DNA from 4 places in the Pseudomonas sp. S2_A05 genome. Region 1 is predicted to be linked to each of the others. Evidence: predicted binding sites of a transcription regulator. Region 1 holds the regulator's gene; each other region holds the start of a gene.
What was found. Region 1 encodes FliA, which starts transcription of late flagellar genes. Its sites were predicted from a motif close to CTAAAGTTTNNNNNNNNNNNGCCGNTAA; they were not measured.

Region 1 (7,231 bases):
AGTCGAAGTGCCGATGGCAACCAGTTTGTAGGCTTTGCGTTTCGGTGCCGGCGACGAAGCGCTGGCAGCGGATGCGCGAGCAGGCGCTGGCGCAGGTGCCGGACGTGCCGGGACAGGGCTGCTGTGGCTCGTGTGGCTGCCGTAGCTCGACGCTGCCGGAGCAGGCGTCGGCGCTGGCGCAGCGGCGGGAGCCGGCGCGCTGTAGGCACTGAAACGACGATTGCTGCGCGAGATGCTGTGGACTTTCTCGCACAGCAGCTGCTTGACCTTCTCGGGGTTGCGCGAGATGTCTTCGAAATTCTTCGGCAGGAAATCCACCGCGCCGGCGTCCAGCGCATCGAGGGTTACCCGCGCGCCTTCATGCGTCAGCGAGGAGAACATCAACACCGGGGTCGGGCAGCGCTGCATGATGTGCCGCACTGCCGTGATGCCGTCCATCATCGGCATCTCGTAGTCCATGGTGATCACGTCAGGCTTGAGGGCCATGGCCTGATCGATCGCCTCTTTACCGTTGGTGGCCGTACCGACCACCTGGATGCTCGGATCCGCCGAAAGAATTTCCGAGACGCGGCGGCGGAAAAAACCCGAATCGTCCACCACCAGGACTTTGACTGCCATAAACACTCCATTAGGTGCAGCGGCGCGTCATCGCGCCGCCGCCCCGGATTCAAATACGCTTTGTGGCGTAACGCTTGAGCATGCTTGGAACATCGAGAATCAGCGCAATGCGGCCGTCACCGGTGATGGTGGCGCCGGACATGCCCGGAGTTCCCTGGAGCATTTTGCCCAATGGCTTGATGACCACTTCTTCCTGGCCGACCAGTTGATCGACGACGAAGCCGATCCGCTGAGTGCCCACCGAAAGAATCACCACATGGCCTTCGCGCTGCTCTTCGTGAGCGGCGGAGCTGACCAGCCAGCGCTTGAGGTAGAACAATGGCAGCGCCTTGTCGCGCACGATCACCACTTCCTGACCGTCGACGACATTGGTGGTCGACAGGTCGAGGTGGAAGATTTCGTTGACGTTGACCAGCGGGAACGCGAACGCCTGATTGCCCAGCATGACCATCAGCGTCGGCATGATCGCCAGGGTCAGCGGCACCTTGATGACGATCTTAGAACCCTGGCCCTTGGTCGAGTAGATGTTGATCGAACCGTTGAGCTGGGAAATCTTGGTCTTCACCACGTCCATGCCGACACCACGGCCGGACACGTCGGAGATTTCGGTCTTGGTCGAGAAACCCGGAGCGAAAATCAGGTTGTAGCACTCGGTATCGCTCAGGCGATCGGCGGCGTCCTTGTCCATCACACCGCGTTTTACCGCGATCGAACGCAGGACGTTCGGGTCCATGCCTTTGCCGTCGTCGGAGATCGACAGCAGGATATGGTCGCCTTCCTGCTCGGCCGCCAGCACCACGCGACCGCCACGGGCCTTGCCCGATGCTTCGCGTTCTTCCGGCGACTCGATGCCGTGGTCGACGGCGTTGCGCACCAAGTGGACCAGCGGGTCGGCGAGGGCCTCGACAAGGTTTTTGTCGAGGTCGGTTTCTTCGCCCACCAGTTCCAGGTTGATCTCTTTCTTGAGCTGACGTGCGAGGTCGCGAACCAGACGCGGGAAGCGCCCGAAGACCTTCTTGATCGGCTGCATCCGCGTTTTCATCACGGCGGTCTGCAGGTCAGCGGTGACCACGTCGAGGTTCGACACGGCCTTGGACATGGCTTCGTCGCCGCTGTTGAGGCCCAGACGCACCAGACGGTTACGCACCAGCACCAGCTCGCCGACCATGTTCATGATCTCGTCGAGCCGCGCGGTGTCGACGCGCACGGTGGTTTCCGCTTCGCTGGCCGGCTTTTCTGCCGGGGCAGCAGCTGGCGCGCGGGCCGGAGCCGGTGCAGCAGCGGCGGCCGGTTTCGGCGCCTCGGCTTTCGGTTCAGGCTTGGCGGCAGGCTTCGGCGCAGCAGCGGCAGCCGGAGCTTTCGCCGCTGGCGTGGCGACGCTCGACACGGAGCCGGCAGTCGCAGCGCTGGCGTCAAACTTGCCTTTGCCGTGCAGTTCGTCGAGCAGCGATTCGAATTCGTGATCGCTGATCAGGTCACTGCCGGCCGCAGCGGCTGCCGGTGCAGCAGGTGCTGACGGGGCCGAAGCGATGGCCGATTCCAGCGCGTCAACGGCGAAGTTGCCCTTGCCGTGCAACTGATCGAGCAAGGCTTCGAATTCGTCGTCGGTGATGTCCGAGCTGTCGCCAGCAGCAGGCGCGGCCGGAGCAGCCGGCGCTGCTGGTGCCGCCGGAGCGACCGCATCGACAGCAAACTGGCCCTTGCCGTGCAGCTGATCGAGCAGCGATTCAAATTCGGCGTCGGTGATTTCATCGCTGGCCGCCGTGTCGGCAACCGGCGCGGGCGCCACAGCAGCGGCCGGAGCCTCAGCCTGGGCCTTGACGGCATTCAGCGAGTCCAGCAGTTGTTCGAATTCGTTATCGGTGATGTCCTCCGAGGAGTCGCTTTCAACAACCAGGTCTTCGATCATCTCGGCAACCGGCGAAGCCGGGGCTTCATCCGCCGATTGCGGTTCGGCCAGACGCGCCAGCGCGGCCAACAGTTCCGGCGTGGCAGCGGTGATCGGTGCACGCTCACGGACTTCGCTGAACATGCTGTTCACTGCGTCCAGTGCTTCGAGCACCACGTCCATCAGTTCTGCATCAACGCGACGCTCACCCTTGCGCAGGATGTCGAACACGTTTTCGGCGATGTGACAGCACTCCACCAGCTCATTGAGCTGAAGGAAGCCGGCGCCCCCTTTTACAGTGTGGAAACCGCGAAAAATTGCATTGAGCAGATCTGCATCATCCGGGCGGCTTTCCAGCTCGACCAGTTGTTCGGACAGTTGCTCAAGAATCTCGCCGGCCTCAACCAGGAAATCCTGAAGGATCTCTTCATCGGCGCCGAAGCTCATTAATGGGGTGCTCCTACAGGTCTAAAAACCCAAAAAACCCGAATTCCGAAACTCTAGAATCCAAGGCTGGATAACAAATCGTCCACATCGTCCTGACCGGACACAACGTCTTCTCGTTTATCGGCATGAATCTGCGGACCTTCACCCTGCGAGAGATGTTTTTGTGGATCTTTTTCAGCAAGCATTGCGGCGCGGTCATGTTCGATGCCCGCAAAGCGGTCGACCTGACTGGCCATGAGCACGAGTTTGAGCAGATTGCTTTCGACTTCGGTGACCAGTTGGGTCACACGCTTGATCACTTGACCTGTGAGGTCCTGGTAATCCTGAGCCAGCAGGATGTCGTTGAGGTTGCTCGACACCGCACGGTTGTCCGTGCTGCTGCGTGACAGAAAACCGTCGACCCGGCGCGCCAGTTCACGGAACTCTTCAGCCCCGACCTCGCGACGCATGAAGCGGCCCCAATCGGCGCTCAACGTCTGCGCTTCATCAGCCAGACTGTTGACCACCGGGGTGGCGCTTTCCACCAGATCCATGGTGCGGTTGGCCGCGGCTTCCGTCAGCTTGACCACATAGCCCAGGCGTTCGGTGGCGTCGGTGATTTGCGACACTTCCTCGGCCTGCGGCATGTGCGGATCGATCTGGAAATTGACGATCGCACTGTGCAGTTCACGTGTGAGCTTGCCCACTTCCTGATACAGGCCGCGGTCACGGGTCTGATTGAGCTCATGGATCAGTTGCACCGCGTCGCCGAACTTGCCTTTTTCAAGGCTCTCGACCAGTTCGACCGCGTGTTTTTTCAGGGTCGATTCGAAATCGCCCTGTGATGATTCGTTATGCTCCATAGCTCCCCCGCGCATTCATCAGCCGATGCGTTCGAAAATCTTCTCGATTTTGTCTTTCAACGCCTGAGCCGTGAAAGGTTTGACTACGTAACCGTTCACACCGGCCTGAGCGGCCTCGATGATCTGCTCGCGCTTGGCTTCAGCAGTCACCATCAACACCGGGAGGTGCTTGAGTTTTTCATCGGCGCGCACGTGACGCAGCAGGTCGATACCGGTCATGCCCGGCATGTTCCAGTCCGTTACCAGAAAGTCGATGCTGCCGCTGTTGAGCACCGGAATGGCAGTGGTGCCATCGTCGGCCTCGACGGTGTTGGTGAACCCAAGATCGCGCAGCAGGTTCTTGATGATCCGCCGCATCGTTGAGAAGTCATCAACGATGAGGATTTTCATGTCTTTGTTCAATTCGACCTCCAAGCAGTCTTAAACGCGCCCAGCACCTGGACGCGCCACTTCAATCAATCGGCGCAGCACTTAAAGTTTGTCTGGAGCACAACGGATCGAGACCGGCGCCGTTCATCACCGCACCAGCCTCGTTTCGCAGTGTCCCCACACTGCCTTCAGCGCGCTCGCCACTCCCCCAAACGCCCCCGCAGACGGGCCGCGCACTGGCTGTGTAACTGGCTGACCCGCGATTCACTGACGCCAAGGACTTCACCGATTTCCTTGAGGTTCAGCTCTTCGTCGTAGTACAGCGCCAACACCAGTCGCTCACGCTCCGGCAAATTGGCAATCGCGTCCGCCAGCGCCGCCTGGAAGCGTTCATCTTCCAGATCGCGTGACGGCTCCATATGAGCACTCGCGCCATCCTCGTGCAGCCCTTCGTGTTCGCCGTCCTGCAACAGGTCGTCGAAACTGAACAGGCGACTGCCCAAGGTGTCATTCAGAATCCCGTAGTAATCGTCGAGACTCAATTGGAGTTCGGCCGCAACCTCGTGATCTTTAGCGTCACGGCCGGTTTTAGCTTCAATCGAGCGAATCGCGTCGCTGACCATCCTGGTATTACGGTGAACCGAGCGTGGTGCCCAATCCCCTTTGCGCACTTCATCGAGCATCGCGCCGCGGATTCGAATGCCCGCGTACGTTTCGAAACTGGCGCCTTTGCTGGCGTCGTATTTGGTCGAGACTTCCAGCAACCCGATCATCCCGGCCTGGATCAGGTCTTCGACCTGCACGCTGGCCGGCAGGCGCGCCAGCAAGTGATAGGCAATGCGCTTGACCAGCGGCGCGTAGCGCTCGATCAATTCGTATTGCGCGTCACGCGCCGACTTTTTGTAAAGATTCATGCCACTGGCGGTCATATCACAGGCCCTGCGGTTTGCTGCACGAGACGCTCGACGAAAAATTCCAGATGCCCGCGCGGGTTGGCGGGCAGCGGCCAGGTATCGACCTTCTGGGCGATGGCCTTGAAGGCCAGTGCGCACTTGGAACGGGGAAAGGCTTCGTAGACGGCGCGCTGCTTCTGCACTGCCTTGCGCACGCTTTCGTCGTATGGCACGGCGCCGACGTATTGTAGGGCGACGTCGAGGAAGCGATCCGTGACCTTGGTCAACTTGGCGAACAGGTTGCGCCCTTCTTGCGGGCTCTGCGCCATGTTGGCCAGCACGCGGAAGCGGTTCATGCCGTAGTCGCGGTTGAGCAACTTGATCAGCGCGTAAGCGTCGGTGATCGAAGTCGGCTCGTCGCAGACCACCAGCAACACCTCTTGCGCGGCACGAACGAAACTGACTACCGAGTCACCAATACCCGCAGCGGTGTCGATCACCAGCACGTCGAGATTGTCGCCGATGTCGCTGAACGCCTGGATCAGGCCGGCGTGTTGCGCCGGGCTCAGGTGCACCATGCTCTGCGTGCCGGAGGCCGCCGGCACGATGCGAATCCCGCCCGGGCCTTGCAACAGCACGTCGCGCAGTTCGCAACGGCCTTCGATAACGTCGGCCAGTGTGCGCTTGGGTGTCAGCCCCAGCAGAACGTCGACGTTCGCCAGGCCCAGGTCGGCGTCCAGCAGCATGACCCGACGGCCAAGCTCTGCCAGCGCCAGCGACAAGTTCACTGACACGTTAGTCTTGCCGACGCCACCTTTGCCGCCGGTCACCGCGATCACCTGTACGGGATGCATGCTGCCCATGTTATTTCTTTACCTTGTCTTGCATAGACGGAGGCCACATTACTGGCTGCGCGTTCCTGATCGGAACAATGCGTGGCAGACCATCGATGTAGGTACAAAAACTGTTCATGATTACCTCAGCCAACCTGCTTGGTCGGGCTGTGATAGATATCAGCGAACATGTCAGCCATGGCTTCTTCGCTGGGTTCTTCCTGCATTTGCACGCTGACGGCGCGGCTGACCAATTGATGACGACGCGGCAGATGCAGATCATCCGGAATCCGTGGGCCATCGGTCAGATACGCGACCGGCAATTCATGACTGATCGCCAGGCTCAACACTTCGCCGAGACTGGCCGTTTCATCCAGTTTAGTCAGGATGCAGCCGGCCAGCCCGCAACGCTTGTAACTGTGATAAGCGGCGGTTAGAACCTGTTTCTGGCTGGTGGTTGCCAGGACCAGATAATTTTTTGAGCGAATGCCACGCCCGGCCAGGCTCTCAAGCTGCATGCGCAACGCCGGATCACTGGCTTGCAGGCCGGCAGTATCGATCAAAACCACGCGTTTGCGTAGCAGTGGATCCAATGCCTGCACCAGCGACTGACCCGGATCGACGTGCGTTACCGGCACGTTGAGGATGCGCCCGAGGGTTTTCAATTGTTCCTGCGCGCCGATGCGGAAGCTGTCCATGCTCACCAGCGCAACGTTCTGCGCGCCGTACTTGAGCACATAACGCGCGGCAAGCTTGGCCAGCGTGGTGGTCTTGCCCATGCCGGCCGGGCCGACCATGGCAATCACACCGCCCTCTTCCAGCGGCTCGACTTCCGGTACGGCAATCATCCGCGCCAGGTGCGCCAGCAGCATGCGCCAGGCCTGACGGGGTTCTTCGATATCGGTGATCATCGCCAACAGATCGCGCGACAGCGGGCCGGACAGGCCGATGCGCTGCAGACGGCGATACAGATTGGCCTGGGCCGGACGGCTGCCTTGCAGCTGATTCCAGGCCAGGGTGCCGAGCTGCACTTCCATCAGCTCGCGCAGGCTGTTCAATTCAAAACGCATCGAATCCAGTGCACGCGGATCGACACCCGCCGAGGCCTGCGCAGGCGCTGCGGCCGGGCGCGTCGGTGCGGCGTAGGTCGGCTCGCTCAGCGGCTCGGCAGCAGTCAGCGGCAGGCCTGCGGTCAACGGCAGCCCGGCGAACAACTGCTGATTGGTGTTGCCGTCGGCTTCGCCACGCAGGCTCAGCTCGGCCTGGGCGGTGACGATGCGCGACTGGGTCTTGCGCAGCTCGTCTTCGAGTTCCATGTTCGGAACCCGTGGCGCCAGCGCC
Region 2 (7,231 bases), 2.9 Mb from region 1:
CGGTCATGCCCGACAGCTTGGTGTACAGACGGAAGTAGTTCTGGAAGGTGGTCGAGGCCAGGGTCTGGCTCTCGGCCTGAATGTTCAGACCTTCCTTGGCTTCGATAGCCTGGTGCAAGCCTTCGGACAGACGACGACCCGGCATGGTCCGACCGGTGTGTTCGTCGACCAGTACGACCTGACCGTCCTGGACGATGTATTCGATGTTGCGGTTGAACAGCTTGTGCGCACGCAGACCGGCGTAGACATGAGTCAGCAGGCCAAGGTTGTGCGCCGAGTACAGGCTCTCGCCTTCGGCCAGCAGGCCGACGCGGGTGAGCATTTCTTCGATGAACTGGTGACCGGCTTCGTTGAGTTCGACCTGACGGGTCTTTTCGTCAACGGTGTAGTGACCGGCCTTGGTGACCTGGCCTTCAACTTCCTCGACGTGCAGTTCCAGCTGCGGGATCAGTTTGTTGATCTCCATGTACAGCTTGGAGCTGTCTTCGGCCTGACCGGAAATGATCAGCGGAGTACGCGCTTCGTCGATGAGGATGGAGTCGACTTCGTCGATCACGGCAAAGTTGAGTTCGCGCTGGAATTTTTCATCCATGCTGAACGCCATGTTGTCGCGCAGGTAGTCGAAACCGAATTCGTTGTTGGTGCCGTAGGTGATGTCGGCGGCGTAGGCGGCGCGCTTCTCTTCCGGCGGCTGGAACGGCGTCACGACGCCGACGGTCAGGCCGAGGAATTCATACAGCGGGCGCATCCAGTTGGCGTCACGGCGGGCCAGGTAATCGTTCACGGTCACAACGTGCACGCCCTTGCCGGACAGTGCGTTGAGGTAAACACCCAGGGTGGCCACGAGGGTCTTGCCCTCACCGGTGCGCATTTCGGCGATCTTGCCTTCGTGCAAGGTCATGCCGCCGACGAGTTGCACGTCGAAGTGGCGCATGCCCATCACACGCTTGCCGGCCTCGCGGGCGACGGCGAAGGCTTCCGGCAACAGCTTGTCGAGGGTTTCCCCTTTGGCGATACGGGCCTTGAACTCGGCGGTCTTGGCGCGCAATTGATCGTCCGAAAGGGCCACCATTTGCTCTTCGAAGGCATTGACGAGCTGCACCGTCTTGAGCATGCGTTTGACTTCACGCTCGTTCTTGCTTCCAAAAAGTTTCTTTAACAAAGGCGCAAACATATCGGCAGGATCTTCCACACTAAAGGGATGGAGGGCGGCCCCGTGAGTCGCCCGTGCAGCCCTCATGGCCGCATGCGAACGAGCATTCTACCCGGAAACGGTGGTGAGGAAAGTGGCGATGTTCCACGATGCTGGCACTGCGCTTTGACGGGGCTCACTTAAAATAGGGGCGTTTTGCTCAACTTCAACCCGTCGGGGGAAAGAAGTCAGGCGTTGATTTAATGAGCAAATCAGGGACAAAAGCAATGGCCCAGAGGTTCCGCAGCTTTCTGCTACCATGGCGCCTCTGTTCCTTCAGGTGTTCGATCATGGCGTTTCGCCCTCTCACGGCCAGAGCACCCGCCGTTCTGTTACGCGAAGCCAAACCGCTGAAAGCCATCCTCGGCCATGCCCAGCGTCTGGAGCATTTGCAGCGCCTGCTCGAAAGTCAGCTGCAACCGGCTGCCCGCGAGCATTGCCGGGTGGCCAAGTGGCGCGAAGGCGAGCTGTCGCTGGTGGTCACTGACGGCCATTGGGCAACGCGCCTGCGCTATCAGCAGAAACGTCTGCAACGACAACTGCAGTTGTTCGAAGAGTTCGCCAACCTGACGCGGATCAAATTCAGCGTGCGCCCGCCGATCATCCAGCACCGGGCGGTTGGGCACACGATGGATCTGTCGAGCAGTGCGGCGGAGACGATTCAGTCGACGGCCGACGGGATCAGCGATCCGGGATTGCGCGCGGCGCTGGAGCGTTTGGCGGCGCATGCCAAAGGTAAAGCCTGAAGCAAAAGCAAAAGATCGCAGCCTGCGGCAACTCCTACAGAATGAATGCATTTCAACTGTAGGAGCTGCCGCAGGCTGCGATCTTTGCTTTTAGCGGCGCTTGCTGCCTCCGAGCAGAGACCCCATCAACCCGCGCACCAACTGCTTGCCAAGGTTATTGGCCGCCTGGCGCATCGCTGATTTCAGCGCCTGGCCTGCCGCCGTGCCGAGGAATTCGCCAGCGCGGTCAGCCAGGCTCGGCTCTTCGGCCGCAGCTTTGCCCGCTGGTGTTTCAGCCTCGGGCGCCAGCCCTTTGCGTCCCATCAAGATTTCATAGGCCGACTCGCGATCGATCGGCTTGTCATAACGGCCCTTAAACGGTGAGCCGGCGATCAGCACGGTGCGCTCGGTTTCGGTCAGCGGGCCGATCCGCGACTGCGGCGGTGCCACCAACACACGCTGGACCATTTCCGGCGTGCCCTTCTCGGTCAGCGTGCCGACCAGCGCCTCACCAATACCTAACTCAGTCAGCACCGACAGACTGTCGAACGCCGGATTCGGCCGAAAGCCATCCGCGACCGCACGCAGGGATTTCTGCTCTTTGGCGGTGAACGCACGCAGGCCGTGTTGAATGCGCAAGCCCAACTGCGCCAGCACGTCATCCGGCAGATCCGCCGGCGACTGGGTGACGAAATACACGCCAACACCCTTGGAACGAATCAAACGCACCACTTGCTCAAGCCGCTCCTGCAAGGCCTTGGGCGTGTCGCCGAAGAGCAAGTGCGCCTCATCGAAGAACAGCGCCAGCAGCGGCTTGTCAGCATCGCCGCGCTCGGGTAGTTGCTCGAACAACTCGGCCAGCAGCCACAGCAGGAACGTTGCGTAAACCTTCGGCGCCTCGTGCACCAGACGGCTGGCGTCGAGCAGATGGATGCGTCCCCGGCCATCGGCGCCCGGTTGCAGGATGTCTTCAAGTTGCAGCGCCGGCTCGCCGAACAGGGCTTCGGCGCCCTGCTGTTCCAGCGTCGCCAAGCGGCGCAGCAGCGCCTGGCTGGAACCGGTGGTCATCAGCGCCGCGTCTTCGCCGAGCAACTGCGGGTTGTCCTTGAGGTGATTGAGCAGCGCTTTCAGATCCTTGAGATCCAGCAGCAACAACCCTTCGCGATCCGCCACTTTGAAGGCCGCGTACAGCGCCGACTGCTGACTGTCGGTCAGCTCGAGCAGGCTGCCGATCAGTAGCGGACCCATTTCGCTCAGCGTGGTGCGCAGCGGATGTCCGGATTCACCGTGGATGTCCCACAGCGTGACGGGATAAGCCTGCGGCGTGTGACCGAGCCAGGGCATGCCGGCGATGCGCTCGGCCACTTTGCCCTGCGGGTTGCCAGCGGCGCCGAGCCCGCAGAGGTCGCCCTTGATGTCGGCGGCGAACACCGCCACACCGGCATCGCTGAATGCTTCGGCCAGGCGCTGCAAGGTCACGGTTTTACCGGTGCCGGTGGCGCCAGCGATCAGCCCGTGGCGGTTGGCCAGGCGCATGGCCTGAGCGATGGGTTGCGCGGCCGGATCAGCGCCGATAACGAGTTGCGAAGAGTCAGGCATTTTCTCACCCAATGGTTAATCTTTGATGACACATGGCCGATACATAAATTGGATAGACCCATCAGAAAACCGGGTCGGACATTTCCCTAAGGAGAGCCGGAAATATCAATTTTTCAACCTTGCCCATAGTGCGCGTCTCTATAAAAGCACGCCCAGGACATTAAGACCTTAGCGGAACCCCAAGCCATGAACAAAAACCTGCGCTTCAGCCATAAGATTTTGCTTGCCGCCGCTCTCATCGTCATTGCCGCTTTCGCCTCGTTCACGTTGTACAACGACTGGCTGCAACGCAATGCGATCCGCGATGATCTGAACAACTACCTCAATGAAATGGGCGAGGTCACCGCCGGCAACATCCAGACCTGGCTCAGCGGGCGCATCCTGCTGATCGAGAACGCCGCGCAGAACATCGCCATCAACCCGGAACCTGCCACGGTCGCCAGCCTGCTGGAACAGAAAAGCCTGACCTCGACGTTCATGGCCACCTATCTGGGCGATGCCACTGGCCACTTCACCATCCGCCCGGACGTGAAGATGCCGGACGGTTTCGATCCGCGCGTACGCCCTTGGTATAAAGGTGCCGAAAGCAGCAGCACCTCGACCCTGACCGAACCCTACATCGATGCGGCCACCGGCCAGTTGATCATTTCCATCGCCACCGCGTCGAAAAAGGCCGGGCAGAGCGTTGGCGTGGTCGGTGGTGACCTGAGCCTGCAATCGCTGGTCGACACCCTCGCCGCACGGGATTTCGACGGCATGGGCTACGTATTCCTGGTCAGCGCTGACGGCAAGATCCTCGTCCACCCGGACAAGGCCTTGGTGATGAAGTCACTGAAAGAAGCCTACCCGCAGGACACGCCGCGCATCAGCAGCGATTTCAGCGAAGTGAGCGTCGACGGCAAAACCCGCATCGTCACCTTCGCCCCGATCAAGGGCCTGCCGTCGGTGAACTGGTACATCGGCCTGTCGATCGACAAGGATCAGGCCTACTCGATGCTCAGCGAATTCCGTACCTCAGCGGTAATCGCAACCATTATTGCCGTGGCAATCATCATCGCCCTGCTCGGCATGCTGATCCGCCTGCTGATCCAGCCGCTGCACGTGATGACCCGCGCCATGGAAGACATCGCCGACGGCGAGGGCGACCTGACCAAACGCCTGAACATCGTCAATAACGATGAATTCGGCATCCTCGGCACCGCGTTCAACCGTTTCGTCGAACGTATTCACGGTTCGATCCGCGAAGTGTCCTCGGCCACCGGCCAGGTCAACGAGGTCGCGCTGCGCGTGGTCGCAGCGTCAAACTCGTCGATGTACAACTCTGACCAGCAAGCTTCGCGCACCAGCAGTGTTGCCGCCGCGATCAATCAGCTCGGCGCCGCCGCCCAGGAAATCGCCCGCAACGCCGCCCAAGCGTCGAATCAGGCCAGCGACGCCCGGGGTCTGGCCGAGGATGGCCAGCAAGTGGTGGAGCGCAGCATCAAGGCGATGAACCAGCTGTCGAGCATGCTCAGCGCGTCCAGCACCAACATCGAGTCGCTGAACAGCAAGACCGTCAACATCGGCCAGATTCTCGAAGTGATCACCAGTATTTCCCAGCAGACCAACCTGTTGGCGCTGAACGCGGCGATCGAAGCGGCGCGCGCCGGTGAGGCCGGTCGTGGTTTCGCCGTGGTGGCGGACGAAGTGCGCAACCTGGCGCACCGCACGCAGGAATCGGCACAGCAGGTGCAGACCATGATCGAGGAGCTGCAAGTCGGCGCCCGGGAATCGGTGAGCACCATGAGCGACAGTCAGCGCCACAGCCAGGACAGCGTCGAGATCGCCAACCTTGCCGGCGAACGCCTGAACAGCGTGACCCTGCGCATTGGCGAGATCGACGGGATGAACCAGTCGGTGGCGACGGCGACCGAGGAGCAGACTGCGGTGGTTGAGTCGATCAACGTCGATATCACCGAGATCAACACGCTGAACCAGGAGGGTGTAGAGAACCTGCAAGCGACCTTGCGCGCGTGCTCGGATCTGGAGCAGCAGGCTTCGCGTCTCAAGCAACTGGTGGGCAGCTTCAGGATTTAAGATCAAAAGCCTACCCCCTCACCCCAACCCTCTCCCCCAAGGGGGCGAGGGGAAAGGGAGCCGATCTTCAAGCTTTTCAATGCGAGCGTTCGGCTCGATATCGCAGGACATCGCAACAATCCCAAACACTCCGATCAGTCCCCTCTCCCCTCCGGGAGAGGGCTAGGGTGAGGGGCGCGCAATCCCGACCGAACATCTATTCTGGATAAAGGTCAATCAAGGGAGAACGACACAGCGGAGGGTTGCTCACCGTGCATATCGCCGACATCACCATGTTCTACGCCCCGGCCAGCGGAGGCGTGCGGACTTATCTGGATGCCAAACACCGTCGCCTTGGCGAGCGCAACGCCATTCGCCACAGCCTGCTGATCCCCGGCGCGAGACTGGGTGAACATGACGGCATTTTCACGGTTCCGGCGCCCGCCCTGCCCTTCGGCAAAGGTTATCGCTTCCCCCTGCGCCTGGCGCCTTGGCGAAACGTCCTGCAGGAATTGCAGCCGGATCTGATCGAAGTCGGCGATCCCTACCTCACCGCATGGGCAGCGCTGGATGCGCGGCGGCAGCTGGATGTGCCGGTGATCGGCTTTTATCACTCGGATCTGCCGCTGCTGGCGGGCAATCGCATGGGCCATTGGGTCACGCCGAATGTCGAGGCTTACGTGACTCGTCTGTACGGCAATTTCGATCGTGTCCTCGCGCCGAGCCAGGTCATGGCCGACAAGCTCATCGGGCTCGGGGTGCGCAATGTTCATGTGCAACCGCTGGGCGTGGATCTGCACACTTTCCATCCCGACGCCCGCGATCCTGGCCTGCGGGCTGAGCTGGGCATTGCCGAAGACACGCGCCTGCTGATCTTTGCCGGGCGCGGTTCCAAGGAGAAAAACCTGCCGGTGCTGCTCAAGTGCATGCAACGCCTCGGTCCGCGTTATCACTTGTTGTTGGTCGGCTCGTCGATGCCTGCGGCGGTGCCGGACAACGTCAGCGTTATCGACGAATTCTGCCCGGCGCCGAAAGTCGCGCGGCTGATGGCCAGCGCCGATGCGCTGCTGCATGCCGGCGACCAGGAAACCTTCGGCCTGGTCATCCTTGAGGCCATGGCCTGCGGCATTCCCGTGGTGGCGGTGGCGGCCGGGGCGTTTGAAGAGATCGTCAACGATTCCTGCGGCCTGCTCTGTGCACCGAATAATCCGCAGGCCATGGCCAATGCCGTGCGTGAGCTGTTCAGTCGCGGCTGCGATCGACTCGGTCAACAGGCGCGTCAGCACGTCGAACGGCATTACGCCTGGGACACCGTGGTCGACAGTCTGCTCAGCCACTATCACGCGGTGCTCGGCCATACGCTGCCACGGGTGGCCAATGGTTGAAGAAATGAAAGCTGTTTGCCTGGTGTTGCATGATGTGGCGCCCTCGACGTGGGCGGATTACCAGCCCTTCGTCGAGACTGTCGATGCCTTGGGTGATGTGCCGATGACGTGGCTGGTGGTACCGGATTTCCATCGCCACGATGCCCTTGATGCCAACCCTGCGTTTCGCCAAGTGCTCGATGCCGGGGTCGCCCGAGGCGATGAACTGGCACTGCACGGCTACTACCACGACGATCAGGAACCCATGCCAAACACCCCGCGCGACTGGTTCATGC
Region 3 (7,231 bases), 1.1 Mb from region 1:
CCGTAAACATCGCCGCCACCGAGGTCAGCACCAGATATTCCGGATGTTTGACCCAGGTCAGCGGGTAGTGCCCGAGCAACACATCGCGCACCGAACCGCCACCGAGCGCGGTGATGCAGGCGATCAGCACCACGCCGAACCAGTCCATGCCTCGTCGTCCGGCGGACAGCGCGCCAGTCATGGCTTCGGCGGTAATGGCGATCAGATATAGCATCAGCAACATGATGGCAGTCCAGGCAGGAAGGCGCGCAGTCTAGCCATTTCGGCGCCGCACCAGAAGAGGGCGCGCCTCTCGCGAGCCGGCTCGCGTCCACATAAGCCGCATTCCATGTGGGAGCTAGCCTGCTCGCGAAAGCGTCAGGGCTGATGCCGCCGCATCAGAACTTGATGAAGTGCTTGCGGTAGTGCTGCAGCTCGGCGATCGATTCGCGGATGTCATCCAAAGCCAGGTGGGTGCTGCCCTTCTTGAAGCTGTCGCGCACATCCGGCGCCCAGCGCGCGGCCAGTTCCTTGAGCGTGGAGACGTCGAGGTTGCGATAGTGGAAGTAGCTTTCCAGCGCCTTCATATGGGTATAAAGGAAGCGACGATCCTGGCAAATGCTGTTGCCGCAGATCGGCGACTTGCCCTTCGGCACCCACTTTTCCAGGAAGGCGATGGTCTCAGCTTCTGCCTCAGCCATGCTGATGCGGCTGTCGCGCACACGCTGGGTCAGACCGGAGTTGCCGTGGGTGCGGGTGTTCCACTCGTCCATGCGCGCGAGCACTTCATCGCTGTGATGGATGGCAATCACCGGGCCTTCGGCCAATGTATTCAGCTCACTGTCGGTGACGATGGTGGCCATTTCGATGATGACGTCGTTGTCCGGGTCCAGACCGGTCATTTCCAGGTCGATCCAGATCAGGTTCTGCGGATTTTGCATATTCGGGCTCCTAGGCAATGCTGCGCAGTTTAGCCTAGGCCGGTGGCCGGGCGTGCTAAACTCGCGGCCGTTTTACCTAATCGCTGCATTCTTCAGACGGAACACCCATGGCCAAACGCCAACTCAATCGTCGTCAAAACTGGCGCATCGAAAAGATCCAGGGCGAGCGCGCCGCACGCGCCGCCAAACGCGAGTCCTCGGCGGTCGAAGCCCTCGAGGGCGGCGACCTTGGCCCAGAGCAACACGGCCTGGTGATCGCCCACTTCGGCGTGCAGGTCGAAGTCGAAGCCGTCGACGGCGAACTCGCCGGTCAAGTGTTCCGTTGCCACTTGCGCGCCAACCTGCCAGCGCTGGTCACTGGCGACAAAGTGGTCTGGCGCGCCGGCAACCAAGGCATTGGCGTGATCGTCGCGCAACTGCCGCGCAGCACCGAACTGTGCCGCCCCGACAGTCGTGGCCAGCTCAAGCCGGTTGCCGCCAACGTCGACATGATCGTCATCGTTTTCGCGCCGCTGCCCGAGCCTCACGCCAACCTGATCGACCGCTATCTGGTCGCCGCCGAACATGCCGGTATCCGCCCGCTTCTGCTGCTGAACAAATTCGACCTGATCGACGAGCAGAACGCCCCGGCGCTGAACGCGTTGCTGGCGGTGTACCGCACGCTGGGTTATCCGGTGCTGGAAGTCTCGGCCCACCACGGCGACGGCATGGAGCAACTGCAAAAGCAGCTCGACGGGCGCATCAGCGTGTTCGTAGGCCAGTCCGGCGTCGGCAAGTCGTCGCTGGTCAACAGCCTGCTGCCGGAAGTCGAAACCCGCGTCGGGCCGTTGTCGGAATTGTCCGGTCAGGGCACGCACACCACCACCACCGCGCGCCTGTTCCACTTCCTCGGCGGCGGCGAACTGATCGACTCCCCGGGCATCCGTGAATTCGGTCTGGGCCACGTCAGCCGCGCCGATGTCGAAGCCGGTTTCATCGAGTTCGATGACCTGCTCGGCACTTGCCGTTTCCGCGACTGCAAGCACGACCGCGAACCGGGTTGCGCGCTGCTCAAGGCGCTGGAAGATGGGCGCATCCAGCAGCAACGGATGAACAGCTATCGCTCGATCATCGCCAGCCTGCCCGAAAACGGTTATTAAACAGTCGCGCCGGCAGCCCCGCACCACGGGCTGCCGGTTGTCGGACCGCATCTGAATCAGTTCTCCCCCACTTAAACATAAGCCTCTGCCGTAGGCTTTTGCGCGGCTGCTTGCAGGACTTTTCTGTTTTGCCGCGCAGCCCTTGTAGGTCTCTGCCAGCGGCCTACATTCCTTTCCTCCTTCGCTCACAGCGACCTTCGAGGAAAGCCATGCCAACCTGTGTTTTATTCATCCGCCATTCGTCTCGCTACATCCACGCGTGCAGTGCCCACAGCATCGTCGGCGCGATCCGCCTGCACACGGTGGTATAAGCATGCGCAAGGCACTGTTCATCGGCATCAACGATTACACGCATATCGGCGGCCTGAGCGGCTGTTGCAACGACGCCATGGCCATGGCTTCGGTGCTGAAAACCAATGCCAACGGCGACCCCAACTTCAAGAATGTCGTGTTGACGTCCGCCGAGGATTATTTGAGCCGGCAAAAACTCGAAGACCAGATCCGCGAGTTGTTTTCCGGTGACTGCAACGTCGCTCTGCTGTATTTCGCCGGCCATGGCGGTTTCGACGCCGACACTGACGAAGGCATGTTGATCGCGCAGGATTACCGCAACGCCAAGGACGGCATCCGCATCAGCGACATCCTGAACTGGGCGGACAAGGCCACGCGGATCAAAAACAAAGTGATTATCCTCGACTGCTGCGAAAGCGGTTCGGCCGGCGAAGTGCGCGCCTTGCGCAGCGAGAGCAGCATGGTCAGCGAGGGTATGACGATCCTCACCGCCTGCAAAAAAGCCGAGCCGGCAATGGAGGGCGCGCAGCACGGCGTGTTCACCGGCCTGCTCCTGCAAGCGCTGCACGGCGGCGCGGCGAATATCCTCGGCAAAATCACCCCCGGCAGTCTGTATTCCTTTGTCGACAACGCCCTCGGCGCCTGGGAACAGCGTCCGGTGTTCAAGACCAATGTGTCGCAGTTCATTTCCCTGCGCGAAGTCTCGCCGCTGATCCCCAAGGAGATCCTGCGCAAATTGCCCGACTGGTTTGCCGAAGCCGAATCGGTCTACCCGCTCGACCCCAGCCATGAGCCCACCGAAAAGGCGTTCGTGCCTGAGCACGGCGAGGTCTTCGCCCAGTTGCAGAAGTGCAACCGCCACAGCCTGATCGAGCCGGTCGACGCCGAGCACATGTACTACGCCGCCCTCAACTCCACCGGCTGCCGCCTGACGGCACTCGGCGCCTATTACCGCGAACTCGCCCTCAAAGGACATTTCTGATGCCAGTCTTTATCAGCTATCGCCACATGGATCGCGCCCATGCGATCGCCATCAACACCCGCCTGACCCAAGCGAAGATCAGGACATATCTCGATGTCCTCGATCCGGAATCGCAGACCACGGACGACATCACCGGGGTCATTACCCGCAACATCACCGAGTGCACGCATCTGCTGGCGGTGGTGTCGGAGACAACTGCACTGTCGTGGTGGGTGCCGTTCGAAATTGGCGAGGCGACGATCAGCAATCGGCGGATCTGTACGTTCAAGACCGGACCTGCGCAACTGCCGATCTATCTGGACAAATGGCCGAAGCTGAGCACGGCCAGCGATCTGGATTTCTTTATCGATGCGTATCGTGATGAGGTGTCGAACAAGCGGTCGATGGCGCTGGATTCGATCAGCGAATCGGTCAAAGGGGCTTACAAGCGCGATGCAGAGATGTTTCATGAACAGCTGAAGAACCGGATTCGTCGGGGATTCTGAGACAGTGCCGGCCTGTGATAGCCACAAAAAAGCCGACATCACTGTCGGCTTTTTTTCACTTACTGCTTCGGCGCAGGCGCAGGCGCAGGCGCCGCCCCACCCGGCTCAGCCGGTTTCGGCGCCGCATCGTCAAACAGATTCAACCGCTCGCGCAACTCGTGAGCGGGCACTGGCTGTTTGTCCGCCGGCAACGCATTCGGATCAACCGGGGCTGCCGGTGCAGCACCGTTCTGCCCCTGATCCGCCGGTTTCGCCGCCTCGGGACCCTGCGCACCTTCAATGGCGGCCTGGGCCTTTTTGGTCAGCACGACAATGTCGATCCGGCGATTGACCGGGTTGAACGGGTTTTCCCGGTCGAACAACGCCGACGAGGCATAACCGACCACCCGCGCCACCTGCGCATCCGGATAGCTGCCCGCGACCAGGGCACGGCGAGCCGCGTTGGCGCGGTTGGCCGAGAGCTCCCAGTTGCCGTAGTCGCCAGTGCCAATGTACGGCTTGGCGTCGGTGTGGCCGCTGATGCTGATCTTGTTCGGCACCGCTTTGATGGTGTCGGCCATGGCCAGCAGGATGTCCTCGAAGTACGGTTTCAGGCGTGCGGAACCTGAGTCGAACATCGGCCGGTTCTCGGCGTCCATGATCTGGATGCGCAAGCCGTTCGGGGTGATTTCGAAGAGGATCTGATCCTTGAACTTCTGCAGTTGCGGGTTCTCGTCGACCTTGTTCTGCAGTTCTTGCAGGAGCAGTTCGAGACGCTCCTTCTCGACCTGCTCGGCCATGCCTTCAACCTGATCGGTGTCGACCGTAACCTTGTCCGGTTGCGGCTGCGACTTCACTTCCGGGTTGAGGGTGTTTTCCGGCGCCAGGGTCGGTGTACCGCCGAGGTCGATGATGTACGGCGTGCCGCTTTCGGAGAAGCCGACCGGGTCCTTGAAATAACCGGCGATGGCGATCTTCTGTTCCGGCGTAGCGGTGGACAGCAGCCACAGCACGAGGAAGAACGCCATCATTGCCGTGGCGAAGTCGGCAAAGGCGATTTTCCACGCCCCGCCGTGGTGCCCGGCGGCAATGCGCTTGACGCGCTTGACGATGATCGGCTGATTATTTTCCATGACTTAGCGACCGCGAACCGCTTGTTCCAGCTCGGCGAAGCTTGGACGGTGCGCCGGGTACAGAACCTTGCGCCCGAACTCGACCGCCAGGGACGGCGGCATGCCGGACGCCGAAGCCACCAGCGAGGCCTTGATGGCTTCGTAGACGTTCAGTTCTTCCTTGGCATCGTGGGCCAGGGAATGCGCCAGCGGACCGAAGAAACCGTACGCCGCGAGAATACCGAAGAAGGTACCGACCAGTGCCGCACCCACGTGCAGACCGATCGACGCCTGGTCACCCTCACCCAGCGAGGCCATGGTCACCACGATACCGAGTACCGCCGCAACGATACCGAAACCGGGCATGCCGTCGGCGATGCCGTTGACTGCGTGCGATGGGTGCTCGAGGTCTTCCTTGAGGCTGTACAGCTCCATGTCGAACAGGCCTTCCAGTTCGTGCGGAGCCATGTTGCCGGAGGACATGATGCGCAGGTAATCGCAGACGAACGCGGTCATGCGTTCATCCTTGAGCACCGCCGGGTACTTGGCGAAGATCGGGCTCGCGGCGGCATCTTCGATGTCGCCTTCGATCGCCATCATGCCTTCACGGCGGCTCTTGTTGAGGATTTCGTAGATCAGCCCGAGCACTTCCAGGTAGAAGGTGTGGGTGAAGCGCGAACCGAACATGCTCAGGGATTTCTTGAGCACGTGCATCGTCATGTAACCGGGGTTGGCCTGGAGAAATGCGCCGAGGGCCGCACCGCCGATGATCATCACCTCGAAGGGCTGGATCAGAGCGGCAATCTTGCCGTGGGAGAGCACGTATCCGCCGAGCACGCTCGCGAATACGACGATGATGCCGATAATTTTAGCCATAGGTAGAAGGTACTTGTTTAAGTCGGGTTCAAGGTCATATTCGGAAGTTAAAAAATCTCTTCTTCTACTTATCGGCAAAACTGCGCCAGACTATAGCCAGTTCAGGCGAAAAGCCAATTTAGCCCATGCCGGGCGCGTCTACAGTCAGTGAAGATCTCGTCCAGACATGGCTAATGAAACGAACATTCCATCGGTAATACCGACCACGCTCCAGGCTTGGGTCAAGCTGCTCGACAGCGTCCGCCTGCCCGTACCACAAGAGGCTCACGACAAAGTCTGCCGGGCGATCCGCGACAATCGCAGCTCGCTGCGCGACATCGCCGATCTGATGCAGGACAGCCCGGCGCTGGCCTTGAGCGTCATCCGTGAGGCGAATCGTCACACCCACGGCACCATGGCCGCGCCGGCGGAAAATCTTGAGGTGGCAATCAATCGCCTGGGCCTTGCCCGCACCGAAGAATTGCTCGCGCGCCTGCCCGCCGAACCGCACCGGCAAATCCCCAAGGCTTTGCGCCAATTGCAACTGATCAGCCAACACGCGACACAACAGGCCAACGGTTTTTTTGCCAGTCGCCTCGCGCGGCTGTGGCAGGACATTCATTGGGGCAGCTTGCTGTTTTTGTCGCCGCTGTGGCCCTTGGCACTGACGTATCCGCAGTTGCTCGAGGAGTGGGAACTGCGCGTGATCCACAAGGGCGAGTCGGCACGTGTGGTCGAAAAGCAATTGTTCGGCGTGCGCCTGTTGAAGATCGCCGAGGCACTGGTCCACGCCTGGCATCTGCCGATCTGGGTCGAGCAAGGCTACAAATTGCTGCTCAGCGAACAACGCGAACTGGTCAAAGTGCTGCGCATCGCCCGCGACAGTGAACACCCGCTGCGCCAGCAGAATCGCCTCGACGATGACCCGACATTGCGCCGCTGGCTCAACCAGCCGGCGAATACCGTGCTGCTGGCCAATGGGCTGGCGCTGTCGGCGCAACAGGCCTGGGACAGTCCGCACAGCAAGCGCTGGCAGTACCTGACCAGTCTCTATCTGCAGATTTCCATGGACGAAGTGCAGCAACAGTTGCACCAGCAAGCGGCGAACAGCGCGCGTCAGCATGCGATGCCTGATCTGTGGCACCCGGCGGTTTCGCTGATCTGGCCGTGGGGCACTCGTCGCTTGCCGGCCGGCATGCTCCCGGCCGCAGCGCCGAATGCGGATGATCTGGGCCAATGGCGTCGGCAATGCGCCGAACTGCTCGCCGAGCCCAGCCGCTTCACCAATGCCATGAGCCTGACCGTCGCCGCCCGCGAGGCACTGGTGGCCAGCGGCATGCGCCGGGTGATGATTCTGATGGCCGACCGCACGCACTCGACCCTGCGCGTGCACCAGACCGCCGGTTTACCAAAGGATGCGGCGGCGCTGAGTTTTGTCGTCAGCCAGAGCAAAGTCCTGCAACGCCTG
Region 4 (7,231 bases), 1.3 Mb from region 1:
GGGTTTGGGCTGTCTCTGGTGTACCCGGCGCTGGGCGTTGAAGCGATCAAACAGGTGCCGAGTTCCAGCCGTGGTTCAGGGTTGGGGGCTTATGCAGTGTTCTTCGATCTGGCACTGGCGATCGCGGGACCGTTGATGGGCGCGGTGGCGTTGAATCTGGGCTATTCGTGGATTTTCTTCAGCGCGGCGTTGTTGTCGGTGACCGGGCTGGGCCTGACCTTGTTGCTCAAGCGTCGCGCTACCTCCTGAAACCACCGATCCCCTTGCACTCGTCAGCTCCTACAGGAATTGGTGGCGGCGATGAAGTTATTGATCCGCCGTCTGCATCCCCGCCCTGCTCGATTTACCCAGTGCCTGGGCAAAAAACCGTCCGGCCTCGGAGATCAGGTTGCGGTGTATATCCTCGCGATCCACCCCGTCGGCATCGGTACACAACGCCGGCATGGCGCGGATCTGCTCTTCGGTGCACGGCGCCATGAACACGAAGTGCCCTGCTCCGGCGAGCAGTTTGAAGTCCGGCGCGGTGGGCAGTTTGCGCGCCAGGGCGGCGGCGTTTTTATCGAAGGCCACCAGTTTGTCGCCGTCGCCGCTGTAGAGCAGCACCGGTACGTGCACATCGGCAAGGGTGTGGCGGCCGAACTTCAGGCTCAGCGGTGCCATCAGCAATAACGCGTGAACCCGTGGATCGGCCACTGGCTGCAAGTCATCGCGATCAACAATCAGTTCACCCTGGGTGTTACAGGCATCGTGATCGTCCGGGCGTTCCTGGCAATAGCGGCGCAGACGATCCAGATCCGGTTGCGCCCCGGAAAGAATCAACGCGGTCTCGCCTCCAGCCGAATAACCGATCACACCAACCTGATCAGCATTGACGAACGGCGCCAGCATGTTGTCTGCGAGCGTCGCGGTGATCGCTTGGGAAATCTGGATTGGCCGCCCGTAGAGATTGCTCAAAGTGCCAAGTCGGCTATGGTCGCGCCAGTTGTCGCCGGGATGAATCACCGCCACCACGACAAACCCCTTGCGCGCCAGCGAAGTGGCCAGATCATGCAAGGCCAGCGGCGTGCCGGTATTACCATGGGAGAGCATCAACATGGGAAAGCGGCCGATGGCAACTTTGGTGTCTTCTCCAGCCTCGACCGAATAGCCCTCAAGCAAACTCATATGCTCACGGTCACTGGACGGGTAAAAAGCGATGGCGCGCATCGGTTGCAGATCGAGCGGGTCGAGAAAGGTCATCTCGTGATAACCGACGCTCCAGACAGGGTGCCGCCCCGGCGCGGCCTGCACTGAATTCAGGCTGCCCAGCAGGCAAATCAGCAACATTGCACAAAGATGCCTCATGAATGCCCCACCCTGTCGGACCACATCGTCGGATGTGCTGAAACTGCATAACCCGGGCCAGATTATGTAACAGCCAGAAACAAAAAACTCCGTAATCAGCCCTTGCGGAATCAGAATACAGAGTTTTTTGGGGATTGCCTGAACAGACGCTGTTCTTTACGCAAGCCTTACGCGGCGGCGAACAGTTGCTCGCTGATCTTCGCTTGCGCAGCGCTCATGGCGTTGTTGCGCACTTCTTCGCCATAGGCCAGACCTTCAGCGCGGACGATTTCGATATCGGTGATGCCGAGGAAGCCCAGTACCAGCTTCAGATACTCTTCGTGAGCGATGCCGCTGGCCTGACCGGCATGGATGCCACCAGAGGTCGACACAATCACCACTTTCTTGCCGCCGCACAGGCCTTCAGGGCCGGCTTCGGTGTAGCGGAACGTCTGGCCGGCGACGGCGACGCGGTCGATCCACGCTTTGAGCTGGGTTGGAACGGTGAAGTTGTACATCGGCGCGGCAATCACCACGGCGTCGGCAGCGATGAATTCGGCCAGGGTCGAAGCGCTCAGCTCGGCTTCGTGCTGTTGCGCAGCGTCGCGCAGTTCGGCGGTGGTGCCGGCGGCAACCAGCGTGGTCGACGAGAAGTGGCTGATCGCATCGGCGGCCAGGTCGCGGTAGGTGACCACGGCGCTCGGCTCGGCGGCTTGCCAGGCGTCGACGACTTGACGGCTCAACTGACGGGAAGCCGAGTTGTCGCCGAGAATGCTCGAATCGATGTGCAACAGTTTCATGTGGGTTCTCCTGAAAGAATCGCCGGCGGCGACGGAATGGAGACAATCCTACGCAACAAACCAATAGCTGATTAGTCGCCGACAATGCGATAGTTCGTCCCATTGATAGAACGACTGGAAACGCGCATGCAGGACCTCAACGATCTCTACTATTTCGCCAAAGTGGTCGAAGCCGGCGGTTTTGCCGCCGCCGGGCGCTTGCTCGGTATTCCCAAGTCACGGCTTTCGAGAAGGATCGCCGAGCTGGAAGAGCGCCTCGGTGCACGTCTGCTGCAACGCACCACTCGCCAACTGAGCCTCACTGCCGTGGGCGAACGCTATTTGCGCCACTGTCAGGCGATGCTGCTGGAAGCGGAAATGGCTGACGAGGCCGTGGCGAGCATGTCTAGCGAGCCTCGCGGGCGCTTGCGGGTATCGTGCCCGACCGGTCTTGCCCATGAAATGCTGCCGACGGTGATCAGCGATTTCCTCGGCAAGTTTCCTCAGGTGCAGTTGGAGGTCGTCCTGCTCAACCGCCGGGTCGATCTGGTCACCGAAGGCATCGATGTAGCGTTGCGTGTGCGCGATCACGGTGATGAAGATCCTTTGCTGGTCACCCGCCGCTTGCGTCAGGCCCAGGCGGTGGTGATCGCCAGCCCGGCGTTCATGCAAGGCAAGACGATCACTCATCCGCAGGACCTGAAAAACCTGCCGGTACTCGGCGCGCTGGAAGCCGACCGCATGGTTCATGTGCGTCTGCTCGATCAGCAAGGCAAGAGCGTCGATCTAAGCATGGAAGCGCGGCTGGGCATTGATGACTTCGTGGTGCGCAAGGCCTGCGTGCTCGCCGGTCAGGGCTTTACCGTGCTGCCGATGATGTTCTGCGAAACCGAATTGCGTAACGGCACACTGGTGCAAGTGCTGCCGCAATGGTCATTGCCTGGCGGCTGGCTGCAAGCGGTCTATCCGCACCGGCGCGGGGTAATGCCAGCGGTGCGTGCATGGATTGATCACCTGGTCGAATCGTTCAATGCCTGCGGGGACAGATTTCTATGAAACAGGGAAGAATGAGCGAAGCCGAAGTTGCCGAGTTTTGTCTGGCCCTGCCCGGCGCGCGGGAAGATTACAAATGGGGCGGCGTGCGGGTGTTCTCGATTGCCGGCAACAAGATGTTTGCCTTGCAGGGATTACGTGGGGATTCGCTGGCGTTCAAGGTCGACAAGGATCTGTTTCTCGGCCACTGCGACCGCCCGGGGATTCATCCGGCGCCGTATCTGGCGCGGGCGCAGTGGATCATCATGCACCCGCCCTACCCGCTGGGTGCCGACGAATTACAGGGTTTGTTGCAGCGATCGCATCAACTGGTGGTGGGCAAGTTGCCTAAGAAAACCCAAATCGGCCTGCTTTTGTAAGCACGCAAATCCTGTGGGAGCGAGCCTGCTCGCGAAGGCGGTTTGTCAGGCGACTCATCAGCGAGGATTGATCGTTCCCACGCTCTGCGTGGGAATGCAGCCGGGGACGCTCTGCGTCCCAAAAGATCGCAGCCTTCGGCAGCTCCTACAGAGGTAAGTGTGTTCTTTAGATCAAAGACAACAGGTTGGAACCGAGGAAAATCTGGTCAATCCAGAACACCTGATGCAGCAACACGATCGCCCAGAACAGAATCTGAAACGATACCTTGCGCGTCTTGTGTCGGAATACCTGCTGCGCGATCAAAGCACCCGGCCAGCCACCCGCCAGTTCTACCGCATGCAGTATGTTTTCCGGCGTGCGCCAGGCATCGGCGCGGGCTTTGCGTTTGTCGGCCCAATACAGAAAGAACGCCAGCACACTGACAATCCCGTACGCCGCCAACGGCACCCGCGAGATGCCGCTGAACCACATCGACAGCGAGCCGAACAGCGGCAGCGCGCAGACGATCAGCAGCACCCCAAGCTTCAACTTCAGATGCTGAAGGCACCCGCCTGAAGGTCGTCCCTCAGGGCGGCGCGAGCGGGAATCGTTCATGCCTTGGCCGCCGACCAGTCCACCCAGCCGAACTGCCAGGTCGCCAGAATGAAAAGGCCGAAGGCAATCCGGTACCAGGCGAACGCTGCATAACTGTGGCTGCCGATGAACTTGAGCAGGCCGCGCACAGCGATCATGGCGAAGATGAACGCCGTGACAAAACCAATGGCGAACACCGGGAAATCCGCCGGCACGAACAGGTCGCGATATTTGTAACCCGAATACACCGCCGCACCGACCATGGTTGGCATGGCGAGGAAGAACGAGAACTCGGTGGCCGTCTTGCGCGACAGGCCGAACAGCAAGCCGCCAATAATTGTCGAGCCGGAACGCGAGGTGCCGGGAATCATCGCCAGGCACTGCGCGAAGCCGATTTTCAGCGCGTCGGTCCAGCGGATTTCATCGACGGTTTCGGCATGCACTTCATGCTGGCGTTGTTCGGCCCACAACATGATGATCCCGCCGATGACCAGCGCTGCCGCCACGGTGATCGGGTTGAACAGATATTCGTGGATCAGATCGGCAAAAATCACGCCGAGCACTACGGCCGGCAGGAAGGCGATCAGCAGGTTGGCGGTGAAACGTCGTGCGCTCGGCTGGGTCGGCAGGCCGATCACCACGTCGAGGATCTTGCGCCGAAACTCCCAGACCACCGCGAGGATCGCGCCGAGCTGGATGATGATGTTGAACGCCATGGCCCGTTCGCCGCCGAAGTTCAGCAAATCGGCGACGATGATCTGGTGTCCGGTACTCGAAATGGGCAAAAACTCCGTCAGCCCTTCTACAACTCCTAGAATCAGTGCCTGCAAAGCGGTCCAAAGATCCATCAATCCCCCAAAGAGCGATGCACGCGGGCATGCCCCGATAGTATTTTTTCGTTCACTGCGTCCAGCGTAGCCGGTAAAAGCTGTAGCGATTGCGCGCGCACAGGATCCACACGAAACGGTAAAAATTCCGTGAAATATCAAAACCGGATTCAGGTTTTCGCGCGCGGGGCCGAAATCCTAACAGACAAGCCTTAATAGCGCTCCCCGCGTTAGGCGGCTCAAGTCGCGCGATCGCGAGCCCACAGCTGTGGCTGGATGCTGGCGATCGTTTATTACAAGAACAAGAATCCGGAGTGACAGCGTTATGAACAGCTTGCGCAGTGTGTCGATCAGCCGACGCTTGTGGCTCATCTTGATCGTGGCGGTGGTCATGTTGCTGACCTTGGGCGTGCTGATGCTCAAGCAGATCCATGACGACCTCTACCACGCCAAGGCGCAGAAAACCCAGCACGTGGTGCAGACCGCCAGTGGCCTGCTCACCTATTACCAAGGTCTTGAGACCGCTGGCACCCTGACCGGGGATGCCGCGCAAAAGCAGGCACTGACCGCGATCCGTGGCCTTCGCTACGACCAGAGCGACTACTTCTGGATCAACGACCTCACGCCCGTGATGGTCATGCACCCGACCAATCCCAAACTCGAAGGCCAGAACCTCTCGGCGATCCGCGACCCGGACGGCTTTGCGGTGTTCAACGAGATGGTTGCCATCGCCAAAGCCAAAGGCGCGGGCATGGTCAATTATCGCTGGCCGAAGCCGGGAGCGACTGATCCCGTTGCCAAGACCTCTTATGTGAAGCTGTTTGAGCCGTGGGGCTGGGTGATCGGCTCCGGCGTGTACGTCGACGATGTGCAAGCCGAATTCCAGGGGCAGATGATCAAGGCGTCGGCCATCGGTCTGGCGATTGCGCTGATCATGGCGCTGCTGGTGATTCTGATCGCACGCAGCATCGTCCGTCCGTTGCAGGAAACCGTGAATGCGATGGCCAACATCGCCAGCGGCGAAAGCGACCTGACCCGCAGCCTCGATACCCATGGCAAGGATGAAGTCACCGAACTGGCCCATCATTTCAATGCGTTCACGGCCAAGCTGCGCCGAGTGATTGGTGATCTGCAGGTCTCGGCCAGCGCTTTGGGCCAGTCTTCCAGCGAGCTGGGTAACGATGCCTCGCAGGCGCAGCAGCGCAGCCAGCAGCAGTCGCAGCAGATGGAACTGGTGGCCACAGCGATCAACGAAGTCACCTACGGCGTGCAGGACGTGGCGAAAAACGCCGAACACGCCGCCGCAGAAATGCGCGATGCCGAAGCGCAGGCGCAACAGGGGCAGATCAATATTGACGGCAGCCTGCAACAGATCGACAAGCTCTCGGGCACGATTGATCAAGCGGTGGAAGTGATCCGCACCCTGGCGGCGGAGAGTACGCAGATTGGCAGCGTGCTGGAGGTGATTCGCTCGATTGCCGAACAGACCAACCTGCTGGCCTTGAACGCGGCGATTGAAGCGGCGCGCGCGGGAGAACAGGGGCGCGGGTTTGCCGTGGTGGCCGATGAGGTGCGCTTGCTGGCCCAGCGTACGCAGAAATCGACGGCCGAGATTCAGTCGATGATCGAGCGTTTGCAGAATCATTCGGAGGCTGCGGTGAAGGTGATCGGCGACAGCAGCAAGGCCTCGCAACTGACCATTGAACAGGCGGGACTGGCCGGGGCGAGCCTTAATGCGATTGGCCAGGCGTTGCGTAATCTCAACGGCCTCAATGCGTCGATTGCCAGCGCTACGCTGCAACAGGCGCAGGTGGTTGAGGACATCAACCAGAACGTCACCCAGGCGGCCGGGCTTTCCCATAGCACCGCGTTGGCGGCTGAGCAGTCCAGTGCAGCCAGCCTGCGGCTTGGGCAACTGAGCGAACAGCTCAACGGGTTGCTGCGCCAGTTCCGGGTCTGACCGGTCACCGAGGTGAGCCCACCCCTCACCCCAGCCCTCTCCCCGAGGAGAGGGAGCAGATCACTGGGCTTTTCATGATCTGCGTTCGACGCGTTATTCCAGGTCGGCGTACCTCGACCAAACAACGCGATCAGTTCCCTCTCCCTCCGGGAGAGGTCTCTACAGTGAGGGGCTTTTGATCGCAGATCACTGGGCTTTTCATGATCTGCGTTCGACGCGATATTCCAGGTCGGCGTACCTCGACCAAACAACGCGATCAGTTCCCCTCTCCCCTCCGGGAGAGGTCTCTACAGTGAGGGGCTTTTGATCGCAGATCACTGGGCTTTTCATGATCTGCGTTCGACGCGATATTCCAG

Region 2: the regulator FliA is predicted to act here: its motif matches at 3,532-3,559, upstream of AB4O12_RS15260 (methyl-accepting chemotaxis protein).
Region 3: the regulator FliA is predicted to act here: its motif matches at 5,853-5,880, upstream of motA (flagellar motor stator protein MotA).
Region 4: the regulator FliA is predicted to act here: its motif matches at 5,085-5,112, upstream of AB4O12_RS08200 (methyl-accepting chemotaxis protein).

The regions. Positions count from the first base shown of each region.
Region 1 is NZ_CP162775.1:459,650-466,880, reverse strand. Features, by position in the region: gene AB4O12_RS02190 (protein-glutamate methylesterase/protein-glutamine glutaminase) at 1-618, opposite strand, end outside; gene AB4O12_RS02185 (chemotaxis protein CheA) at 668-2,953, opposite strand; gene AB4O12_RS02180 (protein phosphatase CheZ) at 3,007-3,795, opposite strand; gene AB4O12_RS02175 (chemotaxis response regulator CheY) at 3,814-4,185, opposite strand; gene fliA (RNA polymerase sigma factor FliA) at 4,353-5,093, opposite strand; gene fleN (flagellar synthesis regulator FleN) at 5,090-5,920, opposite strand; gene flhF (flagellar biosynthesis protein FlhF) at 6,037-7,231, opposite strand, start outside.
Region 2 is NZ_CP162775.1:3,342,267-3,349,497, forward strand. Features, by position in the region: gene secA (preprotein translocase subunit SecA) at 1-1,174, opposite strand, end outside; gene AB4O12_RS15250 (DUF721 domain-containing protein) at 1,483-1,938, shown strand; gene AB4O12_RS15255 (helicase HerA-like domain-containing protein) at 2,029-3,516, opposite strand; gene AB4O12_RS15260 (methyl-accepting chemotaxis protein) at 3,703-5,592, shown strand; gene AB4O12_RS15265 (glycosyltransferase family 4 protein) at 5,865-6,956, shown strand; gene AB4O12_RS15270 (DUF2334 domain-containing protein) at 6,949-7,231, shown strand, end outside.
Region 3 is NZ_CP162775.1:5,317,971-5,325,201, reverse strand. Features, by position in the region: gene AB4O12_RS24155 (trimeric intracellular cation channel family protein) at 1-226, opposite strand, end outside; gene orn (oligoribonuclease) at 378-920, opposite strand; gene rsgA (small ribosomal subunit biogenesis GTPase RsgA) at 1,028-2,059, shown strand; gene AB4O12_RS24140 (caspase family protein) at 2,373-3,332, shown strand; gene AB4O12_RS24135 (toll/interleukin-1 receptor domain-containing protein) at 3,332-3,817, shown strand; gene motB (flagellar motor protein MotB) at 3,877-4,929, opposite strand; gene motA (flagellar motor stator protein MotA) at 4,933-5,784, opposite strand; gene AB4O12_RS24120 (HDOD domain-containing protein) at 5,951-7,231, shown strand, end outside.
Region 4 is NZ_CP162775.1:1,763,662-1,770,892, reverse strand. Features, by position in the region: gene AB4O12_RS08235 (MFS transporter) at 1-249, shown strand, start outside; gene AB4O12_RS08230 (alpha/beta hydrolase family protein) at 307-1,344, opposite strand; gene AB4O12_RS08225 (FMN-dependent NADH-azoreductase) at 1,512-2,123, opposite strand; gene AB4O12_RS08220 (LysR substrate-binding domain-containing protein) at 2,250-3,158, shown strand; gene AB4O12_RS08215 (MmcQ/YjbR family DNA-binding protein) at 3,155-3,514, shown strand; gene AB4O12_RS08210 (DUF1294 domain-containing protein) at 3,681-4,109, opposite strand; gene AB4O12_RS08205 (undecaprenyl-diphosphate phosphatase) at 4,106-4,936, opposite strand; gene AB4O12_RS08200 (methyl-accepting chemotaxis protein) at 5,241-6,875, shown strand.